Regions from separate parts of the Eubacterium segne genome, predicted to be linked through region 2. Evidence: predicted binding sites of a transcription regulator. Region 2 holds the regulator's gene; each other region holds the start of a gene.
The links. The regulator LexA, encoded in region 2, represses DNA repair genes until DNA is damaged. The targets are predictions, from matches to a motif close to CNAACANNTGTTNG.
Positions count from the first base shown of each region.

Region 1: uvrB (excinuclease ABC subunit UvrB) is a predicted target of LexA. The motif match lies at 3,422-3,435, and genes of this name have one in related genera.
Region 3: recA (recombinase RecA) is a predicted target of LexA. The motif match lies at 1,889-1,902, and genes of this name have one in related genera.
Region 4: H8S00_RS00830 (Y-family DNA polymerase) is a predicted target of LexA. The motif match lies at 2,920-2,933, and genes of this name have one in related genera.

Region 1 covers NZ_JACOOZ010000004.1:40,613-46,740, reverse strand. The annotation lists gene H8S00_RS06555 (TadA family conjugal transfer-associated ATPase) at 1-191, shown strand, start outside; gene H8S00_RS06550 (type II secretion system F family protein) at 219-1,187, shown strand; gene H8S00_RS06545 (type II secretion system F family protein) at 1,200-2,135, shown strand; gene H8S00_RS06540 (DUF192 domain-containing protein) at 2,155-2,502, shown strand; gene H8S00_RS06535 (hypothetical protein) at 2,506-3,399, shown strand; gene uvrB (excinuclease ABC subunit UvrB) at 3,549-5,528, shown strand; gene uvrA (excinuclease ABC subunit UvrA) at 5,564-6,128, shown strand, end outside.
Region 2 covers NZ_JACOOZ010000005.1:168,260-174,387, forward strand. The annotation lists gene yneA (cell division suppressor protein YneA) at 139-516, opposite strand; gene lexA (transcriptional repressor LexA) at 732-1,349, shown strand; gene H8S00_RS08610 (CobW family GTP-binding protein) at 1,461-2,717, opposite strand; gene H8S00_RS08615 (alpha-amylase family glycosyl hydrolase) at 2,846-4,147, opposite strand; gene rsfS (ribosome silencing factor) at 4,162-4,509, opposite strand; gene nadD (nicotinate-nucleotide adenylyltransferase) at 4,513-5,715, opposite strand; gene yhbY (ribosome assembly RNA-binding protein YhbY) at 5,731-6,024, opposite strand; gene obgE (GTPase ObgE) at 6,037-6,128, opposite strand, start outside.
Region 3 covers NZ_JACOOZ010000005.1:50,778-56,905, forward strand. The annotation lists gene H8S00_RS08045 (CidA/LrgA family protein) at 100-471, shown strand; gene H8S00_RS08050 (LrgB family protein) at 464-1,156, shown strand; gene H8S00_RS08055 (cytidylate kinase-like family protein) at 1,194-1,760, shown strand; gene recA (recombinase RecA) at 1,925-2,962, shown strand; gene H8S00_RS08065 (regulatory protein RecX) at 2,975-3,592, shown strand; gene rny (ribonuclease Y) at 3,744-5,297, shown strand; gene proC (pyrroline-5-carboxylate reductase) at 5,418-6,128, shown strand, end outside.
Region 4 covers NZ_JACOOZ010000001.1:190,803-196,930, reverse strand. The annotation lists gene H8S00_RS13910 (hypothetical protein) at 91-219, shown strand; gene H8S00_RS00850 (helix-turn-helix domain-containing protein) at 349-603, shown strand; tRNA gene H8S00_RS00845 (tRNA-Tyr) at 647-730, shown strand; gene H8S00_RS00840 (hypothetical protein) at 1,081-1,221, shown strand; gene H8S00_RS00835 (DUF1846 domain-containing protein) at 1,227-2,720, shown strand; gene H8S00_RS00830 (Y-family DNA polymerase) at 2,970-4,493, shown strand; gene H8S00_RS00825 (YolD-like family protein) at 4,490-4,933, shown strand; gene H8S00_RS00820 (alanine/glycine:cation symporter family protein) at 5,064-6,128, shown strand, end outside.

The sequences.
Region 1 (6,128 bases), on a different contig from region 2:
CAAGTATATGTGAAGTAACCGGTATGGAAGGGAATACCATTACCATGCAGGAAATATTTAAGTATCGTCAGGAAGGCTATGATGAAAATAATATGTCTGTTGGTGATTTTTACAGTACCGGTATCAGACCGAAATGTTGTGAGAAGATAACAGCAAGTGGAGTTCAGGTAGATGACCACTGGTTCTTCTAGCAATTTGCAGAACAGATAGGAGTGTCTATGATAAGAATATTAATGATTTGCTTATGTGCAATGGTATTTCTTTTTTGCCTGTATGTGATTTTAATACAGAATTTTACGGAAAGTAAAAGAAAAACTCAAGACAGAGTTATGGGTTTGGTTAGCGAAGAAGAAAGGAATAAAAGCGATAAGAAAAAGGGAAAATTAAATTTAAAAATAAAAAAGGAAAAGAAGAAGGTCAGTGTATTTGCTACTACTCATAAGAAATTACAGCTTTTAGAGGAAGAACTTTATAATCTTGGCATGAAGATGCCGGTTCAGACCTTTGTGACATTATGGGTGGCAATAACAATTGGTTTACCAACCATAATGATGATGCTTGGAGTGTACATTGCTATTTGTATCATTGTCGCACTTATAGCAGCATTTGGCCCATTACTTTTTATTCAAAAAAAGAAAAAGAAGAGAAAGGAAACTTTGGAGTCACAGTTAATAGAAGGTATAACTGTTATTACAAATGCCTTAAAGGCGGGACATTCTTTTCAGACAGCAATGGGAAATATAGCAGTTGACATGGAAGGACCTATGGCAGAGGAATTTGGGAGAGTAACAAGGGAAACTCAAAGAGGTATGACATTAGAGGCAAGTTTTAACTCTTTATGTGAGAGAATCGGAAGTGATGACTTGGAAATGCTTTGCCAGACCATACTTATCCAAAGAAAAGTTGGTGGTAATTTAACTGAAGTTCTTGATAAAATATCAGAAACTATTCGTAACAGATTAGATCTTAAGGAAGAAATAAAGACATTAACGTCAAGTGGAAAAATTTCAGGATATATAATTGGTGCACTTCCGGTTATTTTATTGGTTTTAATCAGTATGATAAATCCGGTATATGCAAGACCGCTGTTTAATACAGTTATAGGAAATATTTTACTTCTTATAAGTGTAATTTTAGAGGTTATTGGATTTATAATGATAAATAAGGTTGTAGACATTAAGTATTAATGAGGTATGTTTATGGATATATTAGCATTATTAATATCATTTCTTGTTGCTGTAGCTATTTTCGGACTGTTTTTAGGATTGTTTTCGGGAGTTGGAGCAGGCGTTGACAGACAGAATGAGCGAATAAGAGATATTAGAAATGAAAAAGAAAAGAGTATTGCTGATGATGTTAAAAAAGAAAAAGTTAAAGTTTCAGAGGCAATAAAGCGTAAGAAAGAAGAAAATAGAAAAAAAGTTGCAAAAAGAAACAGACAGAAGGAAAAAGAGAACAAGCATAGCACAGTTGATGATATGTTAGCAATAGTTCAGTGGGATATAACATCGGAGCAGTTTTTAGTTATTAAACTTGTATGTGCACTTGTTGGTGTTATATTATCAATGATTATATGCATGAGATTACATGTGGGTGTCAATAAATTTGTGCTGGCAATGATTTTTTGCGGATTAGTTGGAATGTTAATTCCGGGAGAAATGCTTAAAGGAAAATCTAAAAAGTATCAGGAAAGTATACGTTTAGATTTGCCGGATGTAATGGACTTGCTGGTTGTAAGTGTAGAAGCAGGTCTTGGATTTGATGCTGCATTAATGAGATTGTATGAGAGAAATAAAACCGTTGTTATGGAACAACTTATACAGGCAACCAGAGATATACAACGTGGTGTAAGTAAGAGAGAAGCTTACCTTGATTTGGCACAGCGTTGTAAAGTAAAGGAACTTACAACATTTCTTACTGCAATGATTCAGGCAGATCAGTTAGGTACATCTATACAGACAGTTCTTAGGTCTCAGGCGGAAGTTCTTAGAAATGAAAGAAAGAGAACAGCTGCAAGAAAGGCAAAGGAGGCACCGGTTAAGATGCTCATTCCTATGGTATTGTTTGTATTCCCTGTTATATTTATCGTTCTGCTGGGACCGGCAGCTTTGAATATAATGGATATTTTAGGCTAAATATAAGAAGGAAGACAAAATGCAGAGATTAGACTTATACATAAATAACGTAAATATCTGTAAAATTTCCCTGGCAAACAATTTTTGGACAAGATTTATGGGACTTATGGGAAAATCAGAAGGGCAGATTCGCAGTATGGGGGGATTAATGATAAAACCATGTTCCCAGATACACACTTTCTTTATGAAGGCACCCATTGATGTGGTTTACATAAATAAAGAAAGCAAAGTTGTTCAGGTGGATGAAGCAGTACCAAAAGCTAAGTGTTGCAAAAGGGTAAAGAAGGCAAAATACCTTATAGAGTTTCCGGAAGGAACGGCAAAAAGGTTTAACATAAAAAAAGATGATATGTTGGAGGTAAAATAAACAATGTTGGGTAAAGACAATTCGGTTTCCATAGAATCATTAAGAGCCGATGCTGAAATGGAGAGTCAGTTTAAAACTTCTTATAGAGGTTATGATAAAAAAAGTGTAAACGAATATATAAGGACATTAAAAAGAGAGACAGAGCTTGAAATAGAAAAGTTAAAAGATGCTGTTCACGACGCTGAATGCGAGAGAGATGATATGAAAAACAGCTATTTAAGCTGGCAGCAGGAAATTAAACTTGTAAAAATACAGAAGAAAAAGGAAGTTGATAAGGCTAGGGAAGAATATGAGGCTAAGCTTCAAAGTGCAATAGAAGAAGCTACTAAGAAGCTGGAAAATGAGAATATTGAGAAGGAAAGCCGTATCCATTCTATTATTGAAGAGAAGAATCAGCAGATAAGGAGAATGGAAGCTGATTTGAACATTAGTTTGCAGGAAGCACTTGCGGAAAAAGAGCAGGCATACGAAAAAGCAATGGCTGAGAAAGACAAATATGTTAATGATACCATTGCAGAAAAAGAAAGATACATAGCTGAAACTATTGAACAGAAGGATAGAGAAATTCAAAATCTTACAAGCAAGCTTCAAAATAGAGAGGAAACAGAAAGAAAGCTTCAGGAAAGTGCAATTGAGAGCTACAAAGAATCAAATGCCAAATTAACGGAAGAAAACAACAGAAAAAAAGTTATTATTGCGGATTTAGAAGAAAAACTGGCTTTGGCTTCAAGTAATCTGGATCACAATATGAAAATGCTTGATTCATTAAACTTAAAATTAGATGACATGCTTAAGGCTAAACTCTCTGAAATGCAGGATATTATTTCTGTTTGGTCAGGTCAGTTTGAAAAAACAAGCGAGATTATAAAGGATCAGTTTAAGGCTGAGGAAGAATAAGGTATATTTTAAAAGAAGGTACAGAACAAACATTCGATTTGTTCTGTACTTTTTTTTATTTGAATGATATACTTGACAAGTAACATACTAAGAATACAATTACTATTTCTAAAATATAATCGCCGGATTAGAGCGGATTAGGAGCATTTATGGATCATTTTGAATTAGTGTCACAATATAAACCTACAGGAGACCAGCCCCAGGCAATTAAGGAGTTGGTTGAGGGATTTAAGAAGGGCAATCAGTTTGAAACACTGTTGGGAGTTACAGGCTCAGGAAAGACCTTTACCATGGCGAATGTTATCGCCCAACTTAATAAGCCTACATTAATTTTAGCACATAACAAAACATTGGCGGCACAGCTGTATGGGGAATTTAAAGAATTTTTCCCAAACAATGCAGTGGAATATTTTGTTTCCTACTATGATTATTATCAGCCGGAAGCGTATGTGCCTAGTACAGATACTTATATAGAAAAGGATAGTGCCATAAATGATGAGATTGATAAGCTTAGACATTCGGCTACTATGGCACTTATTGAAAGAAGAGATGTTATTATAGTTTCTTCTGTTTCCTGTATTTACGGATTAGGTGATCCCATAGATTACAAGAACATGGTCATTTCATTGCGTCCGGGAACCATAAGGGACAGGGATGACATTATCCACAAGCTTATTGAAATCCAATATGATAGAAATGATATGGATTTTAAAAGAGGTACATTTAGAGTCCGGGGGGAGAATCTGGAGATTTTTCCGGCATCTTACACGGACAGTGCAGTGAGAGTGGAATTTTTTGATGATGAAATAGAAAGAATTACAGAAATTGATACATTAACAGGTGAGGTGAAAAGGGAGCTAGAGCACGTTGCCATATTCCCTAATTCACATTATGTTATTCCACCGGAGAGAATGGAAGGGGCTATAAAGGCAATTGAGGCAGAGCTGGCTGAGCAGGTGGCATATTTTAAGTCAGAGGACAAGCTGATAGAGGCGCAGCGAATTGCGGAGCGTACCAATTTTGACATGGAAATGCTCAGGGAAACGGGAATCTGCTCAGGAATTGAGAATTATTCAAGACATATGGCAGGATTAGAGCCGGGAGCTACACCTCATACCTTAATGGAATATTTTGGAGACGATTTTTTAACGATAGTTGACGAAAGCCATATTACTCTTCCACAGGTTCGTGGTATGTATAATGGCGACCAGTCAAGAAAGACAACCTTAGTTAATTACGGGTTCAGACTGCCTTCAGCCAAAGATAACCGTCCTCTTAAATTTGAGGAATTTGAGGGAATGATAGACCAGATGCTTTTTGTGTCAGCTACTCCTAATGTGTACGAGGAGGAGCATGAGCTGCTTAGGGCAGAACAGATTATCAGACCGACAGGACTGTTAGATCCGAAAATTGATGTGCGGCCTGTTAAGGGGCAGATTGATGACCTTGTATCTGAAATAAATAAAGAAGTGGAAAAGAAAAATAAAATTTTAGTTACTACATTAACTAAGAGAATGGCGGAAGACCTTACGGATTACATGAAGGATGTGGGCATCAGGGTTAAGTATCTCCATTCTGACATAGATACTCTTGAAAGAACTGAGATAATACGTGACATGCGATTAGACGTGTTTGATGTTTTGGTTGGAATTAACCTTTTAAGAGAAGGTCTGGATATACCGGAAATATCCCTTGTTGCCATATTAGATGCTGACAAGGAAGGTTTTTTGCGTTCAGAAACATCGCTGATACAGACTATAGGAAGAGCGGCGAGAAACTCGGAAGGTCATGTAATTATGTATGCAGATTCCATTACAGAGTCTATGGACAAGGCTATTTCTGAAACAAACAGACGTCGTGAAATACAGGAAAAATACAATAAGGAGAATGGCATTACGCCAACTACCATTAAGAAAGCAGTTAGAGACCTTATAAGTATTTCTAAGGAAGTTGATAAGAGAATTAATGACATTGAAAAAGATCCTGAATCTATGGATAAGAAGGAACTTAAGAAGCTTATGGATAAAGTAGAAAAGAAGATGCAGAAGGCAGCAGCGGAATTAGATTTTGAAACTGCAATAGAAATGCGTGAAAAATTGGCAGAGTTGAAGCTTATGTATAATAAATGATAATTGGTAAGTAAGACAGTAAGGAAAGGATTGACATGGCAGAGAAGAAAAAATATATACGAATTAAAGGTGCTTGCGAGCATAACTTGAAGAATATAGATATTGACATACCAAGGGATGAATTTACGGTTATTACAGGATTAAGCGGTTCCGGTAAATCATCTTTGGCATTTGATACTATTTATGCAGAGGGACAGAGAAGGTATATGGAGTCATTGTCTTCCTATGCCAGACAGTTTTTAGGACAAATGGAAAAACCCCAGGTGGAGAGCATTGAGGGATTGCCACCGGCCATTTCCATTGACCAGAAATCCACTAACAGAAATCCCCGTTCAACAGTGGGTACAGTAACAGAAATATACGACTATATGCGACTTTTGTATGCCAGAGCAGGCTTACCTCATTGTCCAAAGTGTGGCAAGGAAATCAAGAAGCAGACAATAGATGAAATGGTGGATAAGGTTTTAGAATTGCCTGAAAGAACTAAATTTCAGATATTAGCACCTATAGTAAGAGGAAAAAAAGGCAGACACGAAAAGGTATTTGAAAGTGCAAAAAAAAGCGGCTATGTAAGAGTCCGTGTAGATGGTAATATGTATG
Region 2 (6,128 bases):
GAAAATAATTTAGTTTGTATTTGGGGAAATAATACCGGAAGGGATAAACATCCTTCCCGGTATTATAATGTGGATGTAAAATAACATATGGATAACTTATTCTACTACCACAGAAACAAAAATATATAAATAAAAAGATTATTTATATTCATTAGAATAATATGAAATAACAATGTAGTTTCCGGCTGTAATGTTATCAGAGGAAAGTTCATTGTTTTTCTTTACCTCAGATATGTATTCAGTAACAGAAACATTGCTATTGGCAGTGTATTTCTGTGCTATGGATGTTAATGTATCTCCAGGCTGAACTTCATAGCTGGTGTAATATTTGTATGAAGGGTTATCTCCCTGTACAGTTGCGTTTACGTTAACGAAACTAATGGCTGTAACAACAGCTACTGCCAATAATGCAATAAAGCTACAGGATAAAATAATTCTCTTCTTTAATTCAGCAATGCGGGTACGTTTCTGTTGTGCAACAACTTCCCTTCTGTTGTAATTCATTGATTCTTTCATATGTAAATCCTCCGTCGAATAATTGTATTTATAAAAAGTAGTGAACATTTGTTCGTATCTTGTATTGATATAATATCACCAGAACAAATGTTTGTCAACAACATTTTCGAATATTTGTTCGATTTTGTTATTGCCTTTTCTTTTCATATATGATAATATTAACATATATTAAGTACATTAAACGGGACTTACAAATATGAAAAGGAGATTTTTTTATGGCTGGAAAGATTACACCAAAACAGCAACAGATATTAGATTATATAAAAGATGAAATTTTGTTAAAGGGATATCCTCCTACTGTTAGGGAAATATGCGAGAAGGTATCCTTAAAGTCTACTTCTTCTGTTCATGCTCATCTTAACAGTTTAGAGGAAAAGGGCTATATCAGAAGAGACCCTACTAAGCCAAGGGCAATTGAAATTATAGATGATGAATTTGGATTGTCCAGAAGGGAAATGACCAATATACCTGTTATAGGACGGGTGGCTGCCGGAGAACCACTGCTTGCTGTGGAGAATATTAAGGATTATTTTGCCATACCTACAGAGTTTTTGCCTAATGCAGAGACATACATATTAGAGGTTCATGGAGACAGTATGATTAATGTAGGTTTTTTAGAGGGAGATTATCTTATTATAGAAAAAACTGATACTGCTAAGAACGGAGATATCGTTGTGGCTTTAATAGATGATTCTGTTACAGTTAAGCGTTTTTACAAGGAAAACGGATATATCAGACTTCAACCTGAAAATGACAACATGGATCCTATTATTGTGAATGACTGTATTATTGTTGGAAGGGCACATGCACTTTATAGAAGAAATATTATGTAAAATTAGATGGTTAATTTATTATTGAGATTAATGAGCTCTTATTCATAAAAAATCCGGTGTTAAACATTTCTGCTTAATACCGGATTTTTGCTGTTCTATTTAATTTTGAAATTAGTAGGCAAGACATTTATCAAGAGAATCAATGATACCTTCTTTATCCATATCATGACCGATAAATACCAATTTAATCATTCTGTCTCCTACTTTTTCATCCCAATCATCTATAAGTGTAGGGTCTTCCTGCATCATTTTCTGACGAACCTTTTTAGGAGCTGTAGCAACCCACTGACCTGCATTGGAAATGTTGCACTGCTTTCCTGCCTGCTCAAAAAGATAAGCATTATTGTTATCTTCAGCTGCCCAGATGAGACCTTTACTTCTTATAATTGTTTTTGGCATATTGTCAAGCCAGTCCTCAAATTTTTCCTTTTCAAAAGGAGTTCTTCTGTAGTAAACGAATGAGCCGATGCCGTACTCTTCCGTTTCACCCTCTCCGTGATGGTGATGATGGTGGTGACCGTGTTCGTCATGGTCGTGATCATGCTCGTCATGATGATGCTCATCGTGTTCATGCTCATCATGTTCCTCCACTTCCTCATGGTGCTTGCGGCGTTCATCTTCCTCACTGTAATCGTATGAATCTAATTCCTGAATCCAGCCGGCAGACATACTTGCATCTTCAAAATCAAATCTGTTAGTGTTAAGAATTTCATCAACGTCAATCTGTCCGTATGTTGTTTCAAACATAACAGCTTTTGGCTGAAGCTTTCTGATAATTGCCTTAACCTTGGCAAGCTGTTCAGGTGTAACTGTATCAACTTTATTTAAAATAATGGTGTTACAAAATTCAATCTGCTGAATTAAAAGATTTTCAATATCTTCATCATCTATGTCATCTTTTACAAGATTTTCACCACAACCAAACTCATCTGCCATCCTTGCAACGTCAACTACTGAAACAATATTGTCTAAGCGGGCAATTTTTGCTCTCTTGTCATAAGAACCGTCTAACATCGTAATGGATTGAGCTATAGGAATTGGTTCGCAAATACCACTGGCTTCAATTAAAATATAGTCAAACTTTCCTGAACCAATTAAATCAACAATCTGATTAATAAGATCAACTTTTAAAGTACAGCAAATACAACCGTTTTGCAGTGGAACTAAATTGTCATCTTTCTGGGTAACCTGTCCGCCCTTGGCAATTAATGAGGCATCAATGTTTACCTCGCCAATATCATTTACAATAACAGCAACCTTATATCCCTTCTGATTTGAAAGAACCTGGTTAAGTAATGTTGTTTTGCCGGCTCCTAGGTAGCCTGTAAGTAATGTGACAGGAACTAATTTTCTTGCTGTCTTTTCCATATTATCTACTTCCCTTCGTTAATAATTTATTTATATAATATTGCAGTATGCTGCAAAGATATAATCCTCTTAAACCATTATATGGTAATACAAAAATATACATATAATGTTAAGTAAATGTTAAATATCTATTTTAAAATATAGGCTGTGTAACCTTTCATTTCAAAATCAGGTTTTACAGCTATATTATTACCTGAAATCAAATCTGTAAAAGTGTCTTTTTCTGAATTAAAGGAACAGCTGAAACTGTTCTCATCTGCATTAATTGCCACATAAATATTTTCACCATTACAGCTTCGTTTAAATATACATTGTCTGTTTGTAAGAACAACTGATGTAAAATCTCCATAATTTAATGCCTGCTGACTCTTTTTTATGTGGGATAATTTTGCAATATAGGCACTTAATTCATTGAAAACAGGTTTATCAAAGCTTGGTCTTAAAGCAGGATCTCCCTGATTTTTATCTGCCCTTTCACCACACTCGCTTCCATAATAGATACAAGGAATACCAGGCATGCCAAATAAAAGTGCATAAATAAGCGGCAGATGATTTTCGTTGGAAAGAATACTTGCCACTCTTGTAACATCGTGGTTATCTACAAATGACAACAAGTGTTTTCCTTTGTAAAGAGTCCAGTTCTCCGGCCCAAACTGACGAAGGAGTGAATGATTAATTTCAAACATATTCATGCTGTTAAAGCTGGAATAAAGTCCCTTGTAGCATTCATAATTAGTGGCACTGTTAAGCATTTCAGGATTCATGCGCTGGTTATAATCTCCGTGAAGCATTTCTCCTACTAAAAAGAAATCATCTTTAAGACTATCAACATGTTTTCTTAATCTTCTTAAGAAGTCAAAATCAAGACAATATGCTACATCAAGACGTATTCCGTCAATGTCAAACTCTTTTATCCAGAAGGTTACGGCATCTAAAAGATATTCTACTACATCGTTGTTGTAAAGATTAAGTTTTACAAGGTCATAATTGCCTTCCCAGCCTTCGTACCATAAACCGTCATTGTAGTTTGAATTCCCGTTAAGATCAATATTAAACCAATGAAAATAAGGTGAGTTTTCCCGGTTCTTTATCACATCCATAAATGGCGGAAAACCACGTCCTACATGATTAAAAACGCCGTCAATAACTACTTTTATTCCGTTGGAGTGCAACTGACTGCACAATTCCTTAAAATCGGAATTATCCCCTAATCTTACGTCTAATTGCTTATAATCTCTTGTATTGTATCCGTGAGTATCAGATTCAAATATAGGTGAAAAATAAATGGCATTGGCACCTATTTCTTTGATATGGGGAATCCATGAGGCAACCTTTGTAATACGATGGGTTAAAACTCCGTCATTTTCAAAGGGTGCACCGCAAAATCCTAAGGGATAAATCTGATAAAATACACTCTCATATGCCCACATTTATATCTCATCTCCTAAAGTTCGTTTATATTAACGGTTTTGCCATCCCGCCAGATTCTTTCCAAATCATAGAATAGTCTGTCGTCCTGATTAAATACATGAACTACAATATCCTTATAATCCATTAAAATCCAGTTGGCATTATTATATCCCTCAATGCTTTTTGGGTGAACATCTTCTTTACCTAATTGCTCAACAACATTGTCAGCTATGGCTTTTATCTGGTTAATATTACTTCCACCGGCTATTATAAAATAATCAGCCAAAACTGAAATTTCCGAAATATCAATTATGGAAATATCCATTCCTTTTTTATCATCAATTGCATTATAGGCAATTTTTACCATTTCCTTTGAGGTCATGTATTAATTCTCCTTATTTTCGTTAATTGCATTTTTATAATAAGAATATGCTTTACTTGTGTTATCATCAATTAAATCAGCTGAATTTACCTGTAAATAATCCATGGTGTCTTTTAATATGTCATACACAAGTAAATCTAAATTTTTTAAAGAAATGCTTCTTAAATAATCTAAATTAGGCTGCTTTGTCCGTCCCGGTTCAATGTAATCTGCTGAAAAAATTATTTTTTCCAAATCAGTCATATCTTCCCTGCCTGTAGTATGCCAACGGATGGCAGATAATATTTCAGGGTCGGTAATATTATACTTCTTTTGGGCAATAAAAGCTCCTACCTTAGCATGTAACAAATCAGGCTTTTTCTTTTCTGAATCAGATACTTCTATATTGTTTTCATAACATATATTTAAAAGCTCAGAATCACTCATGTATTTGGCACAATCATGAAGAATACCTGCAAAATAAGCTTTGTTAGGGTTTAACTTAAAATGTTCCGCCATGGTTTTGGCTGTGTCTGCAACTCCTAAAATATGTTTAAAACGGGAAGGTTTCAATAAACTTTCCAAATCTTCCTTGATTTTATTAATGGACCATGCCTTATTTACATTGTTATTGTTGTTGTATAAATTATTTTCTACAATATATTCGTATACAGGTTCAGGGACCATGGATTTTATGGCTTCATAACTGTTGCAGCGGATATAACTTGAAGAAATATCAACTGCAGGCATGGAAAGAATACCAATATGAGTATTGTACTCCTTCTCTATTTCAGAAATATTAACATCCATTTTTTTTGAACTTTCGTCGTCACGCTTAACGGCAATAAGCTTAGCAAACTTTAATATAACGTCAGGTCTGTACCAGCTTTTAAAAGAGGCAATGGAATCACTTCCCATAATAAAATAATATTCATTTTCAGGGTGAAGCTCCTTTAACATATGAAGAGTGTCTGCTGTATATGTTACATCATGACTGTTAAGCTCAAAATCGGAAAATCTGATTTTGTCCAGTGAACCAATGGCAAGCTTAATCATATTTGCCCTGTGAAAATTGCCTGTTATTTTGTTCTTATCCTTATGAGGAGGATAAGGAGTTGGCATAATTAATATTTCATCAAGATTAAATTGCTTAAGCGCTTCTTTTGCAATTGTAATATGAGCATTATGAATGGGATCAAAAGTTCCTCCCAGTATACCGACTTTCATTACGCACTCCTTTAATTACGGTAAAATGATTTTTCTGTTCTTTTCTTCTTTTGCAGGTCTGTATAATACAATTTTACGACCAATAACATGAACCACTTCTGACTTTGTTCTTTCAGCTAAAACCTGAGCAACCTGATGGCAGTCATCAAAGCAGTTCTTTAATATGTTTATTTTAATTAATTCTCTTTTTTCCAAGGCTTCATCAATGGCTGATGTAAGTTCCGGTGTTACGGAGGACTTACCAACCTGAAATATAGGCTGTTCCATTGCTGAAATTTTTCTTAAATATGCTCGCTGTTTACTATTCATTTTTTTCTCCATTTATTTGTAATAATCAAACTGGTGACCATAAATTTTTACTGTATCACCGTCTTCTATACCGAGATTTTCCAATTCTTCCAATATGCCATTAT
Region 3 (6,128 bases), 120 kb from region 2:
TTTCAAGTGCAAAATACAGTATATTGGTAACATTGACATTAAATAATCAGGTTATATAATAATTTAGAACATACAAAATAATCATATATAGGAGAAAAGATGAAATATATACGACAACTTTTAATTATACTTGGAATATCCTTTGCAGGAGAAGTCTTAAAATATATACTTCCCCTTCCGATTCCTGCGGGAATATATGGTATGGCAATATTATTTATTGGATTAATGACAGGATTAATTAAATTAGAAGCAGTTAGGGAAACGGGAAAATTCCTTATTGAGATTATGCCGTTAATGTTCATTCCGGCAGGAGTGGGATTAATGAATAGCTGGGGAAAGCTTGCATCGGTGCTTGTCCCTGTATGTATAATCACGGCTGTTACCATTATAACGGTAATGGTTGCCACAGGCAGAATGTCCCAGTGGATTATAAGAAAAAGCAGAAATAAGGAGACAGATAGGGATGAATGATTTTTTTAGAGAGTCAATGTTTGCCGGCGTAACTTTAAGTTTGGTGGCATATTTAATAGGAACATTGTTAAAAAAGAAGTTTAAATTGGGAATTTTTAATCCCCTATTAATTTCAATTGTGGTATCAATAGTGGTTCTGGTTGTAGGAAAAGTTGATTATTACACTTACAATGAGGGGGCAAAATACTTAAGCTGGCTACTGACTCCGGCAACAGTGTGTCTTGCAATACCTCTTTATGAGCAGTGGGGATTACTCCTTAAAAATTTTAAGGCGGTTATGTTAGGACTTGTGGCAGGTACAATAACAAGTCTTACAACAGTTCTGGCATTAGCCTTGATTTGTGGTTTGTCTCATGAAGAATATGTAACTTTACTTCCAAAATCCATAACAACAGCCATAGGAATGGGTGTATCGGAGGAGTTGGGAGGATATGTAACCATAACTGTAGCTGTAATAATTATTACCGGTGTATTGGGAAATATTTTTGGAGAATTAATTTGCAAAATATTTAAAATTGATGAACCGATTTCTAGGGGACTGGCTTTTGGTGCCTCATCCCATGCAATAGGAACTGCGAAAGCCTTGGAAATAGGTGAGGTTGAAGGGGCAATGAGCAGTCTTGCCATAGCGGTATCAGGAATACTTACGGTAGCACTGTCATCATTATATGCAAATTTTATGTAATAGAAGATTAATTATAAAATTAGGAGAATGAGGATATATGATAATAACAATAGCAAGAGAATGTGGATGTAATGGAGATGATATTGGAAGATTTTTAGCTGAAAAATACAATATTCCCTGTTACACCAAAAAAGAACTGGAAAAAATTGCAAAGAAAGAACATATTTACGAAAAATATCCTTTTTTCTTTAATGAAGTATCCCTTGAATTAATGATGGATACTGTAGCAGATGAAATGAAACAGCACTTAAGAAACACGCCGAAAGAGGCTCTTGGGAAAACTGTCAAAAATGGTGATTTTGTTATCATTGGAAGGGCATCAAATTATGCTTTTAGGGACAGGGACGATGTTGTAAGAATATTTTTATGTGGTGAAAAAAAACAGCGCATTAGAAATATTGCAATAAAACATAATGTGTCTGAAAGAAAGGCAGGAATAATAGTTGATGAGACAGATAACAGAAGAAGGAGTTATCACAAATATTATACAGGAGAAGAGTGGGGGTATGCAGGTAATTATGATATGTGCCTGAATGCAATAAAACTGGAAAAAACAGGAATAGGCGAAATGATTGATGAATATTTAAAGTTAAAGAATGTATAATAATGTAGGATTTCTAAAAAATAAATAATCATGTTGCATATTATTTTAATAAAGTATATAATTATATTTAACAAAATAATATGACAAATTAATATTGACAAGGATAGGATAATGTACTATCATAATAACGAACAACAGTTCGATTAAAATAAGCGAGGATTAATATGAATAAAGAAGATAAGTTAAAGGCATTAGATGCAGCTATATCACAGATTGAGAAGCAGCATGGTAAGGGTGCCATTATGAAATTAGGTGATTCAGGTAATAAGATGAATGTTGAATCACTTCCTACAGGTTCATTAAGTTTGGATTTAGCTTTAGGTATAGGAGGAATTCCAAGGGGCAGAATTATTGAGATATATGGTCCGGAGTCCAGTGGTAAGACTACGGTTGCGCTACATATGATTGCTGAAACACAGAAGAGAGGTGGAGTGGCAGGCTTTATTGATGCGGAACATGCACTTGACCCGGTATATGCCAAGGCTATAGGTGTGGATATTGATAATTTATATATTTCTCAGCCGGATTATGGCGAGCAGGCATTAGAGATTACAGAGACTATGGTTAGATCCGGAGCTGTAGATATTATTATAGTGGACTCAGTTGCTGCTCTTGTACCTAAGGCTGAGATAGATGGAGATATGGGGGATTCTCATATGGGACAGCAGGCAAGACTTATGTCACAGGCACTTAGAAAGCTTACGGGAATAGTTAATAAAACAGGATGTTCAGTTGTGTTTATTAACCAGTTAAGAGAAAAAATCGGTGTTATGTTTGGAAATCCGGAAACAACAACCGGTGGACGTGCGTTGAAGTTCTATGCATCAGTCAGACTTGATGTTAGAAGAGTGGAGACACTTAAGGCAGGTGGTGAAATGGTAGGTAACCGTGCAAGAGTTAAAGTGGTTAAGAATAAGGTTGCACCACCATTTAAGGAAGCAGAATTTGACATTATGTTTGGAAAGGGAATATCAAGAGAAGGTGATATTCTTGATTTGGCAGCTAACTGTGGAGTTGTAATAAAGAGCGGATCATGGTATGCATATAATTCTGAAAAGATTGGTCAGGGAAGAGAGAATGCAAAAAAATACCTTCTTGAAAATCCGACCATTATGGAAGAAATAGAGACAAAAGTACGTGATTTTTATGCATTAGACGGCAGTGAGGAAAAAGATGCCGATAATAATACTGAAACGGAGTAATATTGCAACAACATGTATACTGTAGTAAAAACTATACCGAAGGGTAGTCGGATTCAAATTACATTGGATAATGGCATCTCCTTTATTCTATATAAAGGGGAGGTCAGAAGATACAAAATCAGTGAGAATGCCACCATAGATGAAAAGTCATATAATGAGATTTGGGAGATATTATATAAGAGGGCCAGAGAAAGGGCACTTTATATATTAGATGACGGGTATAAGACTAAAAAGCAGATATATGATAAGTTAAAATCCGGCAATTATCCTGAGGATATTATTCAATCGGTCATTTCATATCTTTTAGAATATAATCTGATAGATGACTTAAGATATGCCGGTCTCTATATTGAATATAAGTCCGAATCTAAAAGTAAAAGACAGATAGTTCAGGATCTTATGACTAAAGGCATAAAAAAGGATGTTATTGATAAGGCCTTTGAAGAAAGCGATTATACAGACGAACATTCTCTTAATAAAATATTGGAAAAAAGAATTAAGAGGTATAATCTTGAAGAACCAAAAGAATTACAGAAGTTATATCGTTATCTTGTAGGAAAAGGATATAATTATAATGATGTAAAATCGGCTGTGAGACAATATTCTCATGATACGGATATGTCATTATAGGAGGAAATGTGCTATCAGCCAAACTGTCTGGTAGCACATTTTTGTTACATTTTTGTCACATAACCGGTGAGATTGCTTGACATAACTTGGTTAATAAAGTAAAATGGATATGTTGTGATGTACAATGAAAACTAAATAAGGAGGTGCTCCTGTGAGTGATACTACTTGGACACTCTTATGCGTTGGAATTGCAGTTGTAGTTGCTTTGATTTCAGCTTTTGTGGCAGTTACAATCAGAAAAAGTACTGTTGAAAAGAAGATAGGCTCAGCAGAGGATAAGGCTCGTGAAATTATTGATGAAGCCATTAAGACAGCTGAAGCTAAGAAAAAAGAGGCACTTTTGGAAGCTAAAGAGGAAAATCTTAGAACCAAAAATGAACTTGACAAAGAAATCAAAGAACGAAGAGCAGAAGTTCAACGTTATGAGAAACGAGTTCTTAACAAGGAAGAGTCTGTTGAAAAGAAGTCAGATGCACTTGAGAAGAAAGAAAATAGTCTTAAAGCTCATGAAGAAGAGTTAAAAGAGACTAAAGCTAAAGTAGATAAGTTAAACGAACAGCGCGTACAGGAACTTGAAAGAATCTCTGGATTAACCTCCGAACAGGCAAAAGAATATTTATTAAAAACTGTTGAAGAAGAAATTAAAATTGAAACTGCAAAATTAGTTAAGGAATTAGAAGCACAGGCAAAAGAAGATGCTGATAAGAAAGCTAGAGAGCTTGTTGTAAATGCTATTCAGAAATGTGCTACAGATCATGTTTCTGAGACTACGATTTCTGTAGTTTCACTTCCTAATGATGAAATGAAAGGTAGAATAATTGGTAGAGAGGGACGTAATATTAGAACTCTTGAATCACTTACAGGTGTTGATCTTATTATTGATGACACACCGGAAGCAGTTGTTTTATCAGGATTTGATCCTATTAGGAGAGAGGTGGCAAGAATCGCCTTAGAGAAGCTTGTTGTAGATGGTAGAATCCAGCCTACGCGAATCGAGGAAATGGTTAATAAGGCTAAGAAAGAAGTTGAAACCATGATTCGTGAAGAAGGAGAGGCAGCTACACTTGAAGTGGGAGTACATGGTATACATCCGGAATTGGTTAAACTTTTAGGAAAGATGAAGTTTAGAACCAGTTATGGTCAGAATGCACTGAAGCATTCTATTGAAGTGGCACATTTATCAGGCTTACTTGCAGCTGAATTGGGCTTAGATGTAAGAGTAGCCAAGAGAGCGGGTCTGCTTCATGATATAGGTAAGGCAGTTGACCATGAAATGGAAGGAACACATATACAGTTAGGTGTTGATTTATGTAGAAAATACAAGGAATCGGCGGTTATCATTAATGCTGTGGAAGCACATCACGGTGATGTTGAACCGGAAACACTTATAGCTTGTATCGTTCAGGCGGCAGATGCTATTTCTGCAGCAAGACCGGGTGCAAGACGTGAGACACTTGAGACATACACAAACAGATTAAAACAGTTAGAAGATATTACAAACTCATACGAAGGAGTTGAAAAATCTTTTGCCATTCAGGCAGGTAGAGAGGTTCGAGTTATGGTTATCCCTGAAAAGGTTTCAGATGCTGATATGGTTATTATGGCTAGAAATATTTCAAAGCAGATTGAAAGTGAATTAGAATATCCTGGTCAGATTAAGGTAAATATTGTAAGGGAATCAAGAGCCATTGATTACGCAAAATAAATAATCTACATTAAGCCATCATATTAAATTATGGTGGCTTATTTTTTTTACCCATAAACAGGAAAAAATGATATACTTAATTAGATATAAATTTATTAGAAAAATATTGTGAGGTGTATTATGGCAGTTTTAGGATTTATCGGAATGGGAAATATGGGAAGTGCAATGCTTTCCGGAGCAAAGGAGACTTTCGGAAAGGAAAATATTATATTCCATAGAAATTCCAGAGAAAAAATGGTTGAGTTTTCAAAAAAAGAAGAGGTTGACTATTGTGAAAGCAACAATGAGGTAGTTAAGAAAGCAAAATATATTATTTTGGCAGTAAAACCACAAATGTTTGAAAAGGTTGCAAAGGAAATTGCACAGGACATAACAAAGGAGAATGTTTTAATTTCTCTTGCACCGGGAATTACAATTAGTCAGATGGCGGATATGTTTAAAACTAATAGAATTGTAAGGTCAATGCCTAACACCCCGGCTATGGTGGGAGAAGGAATGACTGGAGTATGCTACAATAAGGAAATCTTTTCAGGAGACGAAATAGATAATATTACAAAAATTTTTAAATCTATTGGAAAAATGAAAGTAGTTGAAGAAAAGTTAATTAATAGTGTAGTGTGTGCCAGTGGAAGCTCTCCGGCATATGTATTTATGTTTATGGAAGCTCTTGCTGATAGTGCTGTTAAATGTGGACTTCCAAGAAAGGATGCTTATGAATTTGTAGCACAGACAGTGTTAGGCTCAGCTAAGCTTATGTTAGAAACCGGAAAACATCCGGGAGAATTAAAGGATATGGTATGCTCACCAGCAGGAACTACAATTGCAGGTGTT
Region 4 (6,128 bases), on a different contig from region 2:
AGAATGACAAATTAAACAATATATGTTAAAGTATGAACTACAGAGAATGTTAAATGCGGTGGATAATCCATCGGGAAAGGAAAAGAGATCATGTTTGAGTTAAAATTTGCTAACAGCTATAACTATTATTATGAAGATTACAAGCTCGTTCAGGTATACGGACAGAGTCTTATTAATGTGCTCTCGAAAATGGTAAGCAAAAAGCAAAAATCAACATGATAATTATAGATGTCATTAAGACAAAATCATAATTAGAATTTAATTCACCGCTTATCTTTTTGAGAAGATAGGCGGTTTTTTTATTACTACTGGCAAATGAATCAATAAGTATAAGTGGAGGAAAAAAAGATGTGTATATTACCTATTATAGATACAGTGGGAACAGGAATAAGAATTATGAATTTACGAAAACAGTCAGGATTATCTGTTAAGGAGTTACAGAATATATTGGGATTTGCAACTCCTAATGCAATATACAAATGGCAAAATGGTGCGGCAATGCCAACATTGGATAATTTAATTGTATTAGCAGCAGTTTTTAACGTTCCCATTGATGACATTATTGTCACAGATAATAAATTAAATATATCAATAGGTGCATGAAATATTATGTACTAAAAAGAGTGAGTCCTAAGGGACTTATTATGGGCAGGTAAGTCTAGCGGCGAAGACGGCGGACTGTAAATCCGTTACATTAGAAACATCGTTGGTTCGAGTCCAACCCTGCCCACTAGGAAAAAAACAATCAGGTCAGGCAAATGATTGACAAACATATTTAATATATGTACAATTATTCATACCAAAAGGATAGGAAATAAAAGGATGACGAGTTGCTGTATGTGAATGTTGGACTCTCAGGCATTTTTGATTCCTAAAGGTACAATGTGTTTTTTTGTGGGAGTAATATCAGCATGCCAGGAAAAAAAATGTGCCGGGAAAAGACAGTAAGCAGATTGCACAAAGAGAAAGGATTCACAGAAATCCAAACAGTATCAGATTGTAGAAGGGGATGTTAAGGGGACGAAAAGGTGTAAATTGCTGTAGGGACAATAAACAGAATAAGCAAAAATTGGTGAAGAGGTGTTAGCAGAGGGCAACATCTCTTTTTTTTGGGGTGAAGGAAAAAAGTCTGCAATAAAAGAAAATATATTATGGTTCAAAAAGCCATCTAAATATGATAAAATTACGGGTGGATTTAATTTGCAAAACAAAAGAGGTTAAGTAAAATGTTTAAAAAAGGTTTTGATAATGAGAAATATCTGACAATGCAGTCAGAACATATTAAGGAAAGAATTGCCCAGTTTGGAAACAAGCTATATTTGGAGTTTGGTGGAAAGTTATTTGATGATTTCCATGCTTCAAGAGTTTTGCCGGGATTTGAGCCGGACTCAAAGCTTCAGATGCTTTTACAGCTTAAGGATCAGGCAGAAATCGTTATAGCAATTAGTGCGGAAGACATTGAAAACAATAAGGTACGTGGAGATTACGGAATTACTTATGATATGGATGTTTTAAGACTTATTGATGAATTTCAGTCAGTGGGATTGTTTGTAGGAAGTGTGTGCCTTACAAAATTTGCAGAGCAGCCGTCAGCCAACCTGTTTATTAAAAGGCTTGATTCCATGAACATTAAGTCATATAAACACTACAAAATTCCAGGATATCCAAGTGATGTAGAGTTTATTGTCAGTGATGAAGGTTACGGAAAGAATGAATATATCGAAACAGAAAGACCACTGGTTGTAGTTACTGCACCGGGGCCGGGAAGCGGAAAGATGGCAGTTTGCCTTTCACAGTTGTATCATGAACATAAAAGAGGTGTAGATGCAGGGTATGCCAAATATGAGACATTTCCTATTTGGAATATTCCTCTTAAACATCCGGTTAATCTGGCATATGAGGCTGCAACAGCAGATTTAAATGATGTAAATATGATTGACCCATTCCACTTAGAAGCCCGTGGCGAAGCGGTTGTAAATTACAATAGAGACTGCGAAATTTTCCCTGTTGTAAATGCAATGTTTGAACTTATTTTTGGGAAAAGTCCTTACAAGTCACCAACAGAAATGGGTGTAAATATGGCAGGAAACTGCATTATAGATGATGAGGCATGTCGTGAAGCTTCAAAACAGGAGATTATCAGAAGATACTACAAGTGCCTTTGCGAAAAGAGACGTAACGGCACAACAAAAGATGACATATGTAAGTTAGAACTTTTAATGAAGCAGGCAGAAATAACTGTGGAAGACAGAAAAGTTACAATTGTTGCTCTTGAAAGGGAGAAGAATGAAAATGGAAATCCGGCAATGGCTATTGAGTTAAGAGACGGAACTATTGTTTCAGGAGGTACAAGTGAGCTTCTTGGTGCGGCTTCTTCAGCTTTGATAAATGCTTTAAAAGTTTTGGCAGGTATAGATAAAGAAGTAAAACTTATTGACCCTAAGGCAATTGACCCGATACAGGATTTGAAGATAAATTACCTTGGAAGCAAAAACCCAAGACTTCATACTGATGAGGTGCTTACGGCATTATCAGCTACAGCGGCAAATAATGAAATTGCCATGAAAGCAATGAAGAAACTTCCATTATTAAAGGGATGCGATGCACATTCAACAGTTTTACTTTCATCAGTTGATGAGCAGATTTTTAAAAAGTTGGGAATCCAGCTTACCTGCGAACCGAAATATGAAGAAGATGAAAGAATGTATCATAAGAATTAATGTTTGAAATGGGAAGAACCCTTCGCACTGTGGTGTGGAGGGCTCTTTTGACGTTAATTAAATAATACAGTATAAATATACATTAAAAAAATAGTAACATTTACATTTATGACCATAAATAAATATATTAAATCAAGAAAATAACTTTTAACAATATATTCCAAGTTGACTTTTATAAAAAATATGCTATCATAGCATTAGAACAAATGTTCGAGATATGAGGCGCAATTTAAATTAAGGAGAGGGAAAATGTCACAGAATAGAACATATATAGCCATAGATTTAAAATCATTCTATGCATCTGTGGAATGCAATGAGAGAAATTTAGACCCATTGACTACTAATCTTGTAGTGGCAGATATTAGTAGAACAGAGAAAACTATTTGCCTTGCAGTTTCACCTTCTCTTAAGGCATATGGTATTCCCGGCAGAGCACGACTTTTTGAAGTGGTACAGAAGGTAAGACAGGTTAATCAGGTGCGTAAAAGAAAGGCTCCGGGTGGAGAATTTCAGGGAGAATCTTATGATGATTTGGAACTTAGGAGGAATCCTGCCCTTAAGTTAGATTATGTAGTGGCAACTCCCAGAATGTCGCTTTACATGGAATACAGTACACGTATATATGATATATATTTGAAGTATGTTGCACCGGAAGATATGCATGTATATTCTGTGGATGAGGTGTTTATGGATGTTACATCATACCTTAACACTTATAAGATGACTGCTAAGGAATTTGCAAGCATGGTAGTTCGTGATGTGTTAAATACAACAGGAATTACGGCGACGGCAGGCATAGGCACTAATATGTATTTGTGTAAGATTGCCATGGATATAGTTGCAAAACACACAGAGCCCAATCAGGATGGTGTCCGTATAGCTGAGCTTGATGAAATGGCGTACCGCAGGTTGTTGTGGAATCACAAACCATTGACGGATTTTTGGAGAGTTGGGAGAGGATATGCCAAAAAGTTAGAAGAAAATGGTTTGTTTACTATGGGGGATATAGCCAGATGTTCTCTGGGAGAACAGAATGAATATCATAATGAAGATTTACTTTATAAACTTTTAGGAATAAATGCTGAATTGCTCATAGATCACGCATGGGGGTACGAACCCTGTACCATAGCTGATATTAAAGCATACAGACCGGAAACCAATAGCTTGGGTTCAGGTCAGGTATTGCAATGCCCTTATGATTTTTATAAGGCAAGGTTGGTTGTAAAAGAAATGACAGATGCGTTGGTACTGGATTTGGTGGATAAAAAACTTGTCACCAATCAGCTGGTTTTAACTGTAGGATATGATATTGAGAATCTTAATTCAAAAAAACGTGGGAAATATCAGGGAGAAATAACTATAGACCGTTATGGAAGAAGAATACCTAAACATGCTCACGTAACCATTAATCTTGATTATCAGACCTCATCCACCAGAATTATTATGGAAGCTGTAACGAAAGCATATGATGAAACCGTTGATAAAAGCCTACTTATAAGAAGAATAAATATAACGGCAAATAAGGTTGTATGGGAGGATTCAATAAAGGAAAACAATCAGTTTAAGCAACTGGATTTCTTTACGGATTACAATGAATTAGGTAAGGAAAATGCTAAGGAAAAGGAGAGTTTACAGAGAGAAAAGAATATGCAAAAAGCCATGATTGACATAAAAAAACGATTTGGCAAAAATGCGGTACTTAAAGGTATGAATTTAGAAAAAGGAGCTACAGCAAAGGATAGGAATGCTCAGATTGGAGGTCATAAGGCATGATTAACGATTCTAAGGATGACAATTACAATGATATTATTAATTTACCTCACCATGTGTCTAAGACACATCCCAGGATGTCTTTACATGACAGGGCTGCCCAGTTCTCGCCTTTTGCAGCTCTTACAGGTCACGAAGAGGAAATTAATGAGTCGGCACGTCTCACAGAGAAAAAACTGGAATTAGATGAAGATGAAAAAATAAGAATAAATGAGAAATTACAATTTATAAAAAATAATATAGACAAAGATATAACTGTGACTTTTACATATTTTGTGCCTGATGTGAAAAAAGCAGGTGGAGAATATAGGAAAATCACAGGAAAAGTAAAGAAAATTAATATATATGAGCATAAGATAATTATGAGTGAGGGGATGATTATTAATATTGAGGATATAATTGATGTGGATATTATGAAAAAGTTTATAAAATTGGAAATTTAATATATTTATGAGATATTTAAAATAGTTAGCTGCATTGGAGTTTTTACTTTTTTATGGTATAATCAAGCAGTTATGCGTGCTTTTTTTAAATAATATCGTGGGTGATACAAAGGCGAAAGGATTAAGTGAAATGACATCAGTTATTGAAAGTATAAACTCAGCAGTTAATGATTTTATATGGGGTGTCCCGGCAATGATATGTATTATTGGAGTGGGACTGGTTTTGAGTTTTAGAACAAAATTTATACAAATCAGAAAATTCCCTTATGCAATGAAAGTTACCATCGGTAGGATGTTCAAAAAGAAAGAGGCGGCAGATGGTGCAATGACACCGTTTCAGGCTGTGTGTACGGCATTGGCAGCTACAGTGGGAACGGGGAATATTGCAGGAGTGGCAGGAGCCATTGCAATAGGTGGACCGGGAGCAGTTTTCTGGATGTGGATTTCTGCAATACTTGGAATGTGTACCAAATTTTCTGAAGTAACCCTTGCAGTACATTTTAGAGAAAAAAATGAAAAGGGTGAATTAGTTGGTGGCCCAATGTATTATATAAAAAACGGATTAAAGAAGCATTGGCACTGGTTGGCGTATCTGTTTTCAATATTTGGTGTTCTGACAGTATTTGGTACCGGAAATGCAACTCAGGTAAATACAATTACAACTGCCATAGATTCAGCTCTTGAAAATTATGGAATAATGTCAGGAGATAGTGCAAAAACAGTAAATCTTATAATTGGAATAATTTTAGCTGTTTTATTGGCAATGATTCTTTTAGGAGGAATTAAGAGAATAGGTCAGGTAACTGAAAAATTGGTCCCTTTTATGGCACTTTTATATATTGTATTTGCAATAGGTGTAATTGCATTAAACATACAAAATATTCCTTCAGTTTTTTCATTAATAATAGAGGGAGCCTTTAATCCGGCATCTGTAACAGGTGGTGCAGTTGGAAGCTTTTTTATGAGCATGAAAAAAGGTGTTTCAAGAGGAATTTTTTCCAACGAGGCAGGATTGGGAACAGGTTCTATTGCCCATGCATGTGCTGATACAAGAAAGCCGGTAAAGCAGGGATTCTTTGGAATATTTGAGGTGTTTGTGGATACTATTGTTATATGTACCCTGACAGCGCTGGTTATTTTATGTAGTGAAGTGCCTATTAACTTTGGAAGCACAGCAGGAGCAGAGCTTACAATC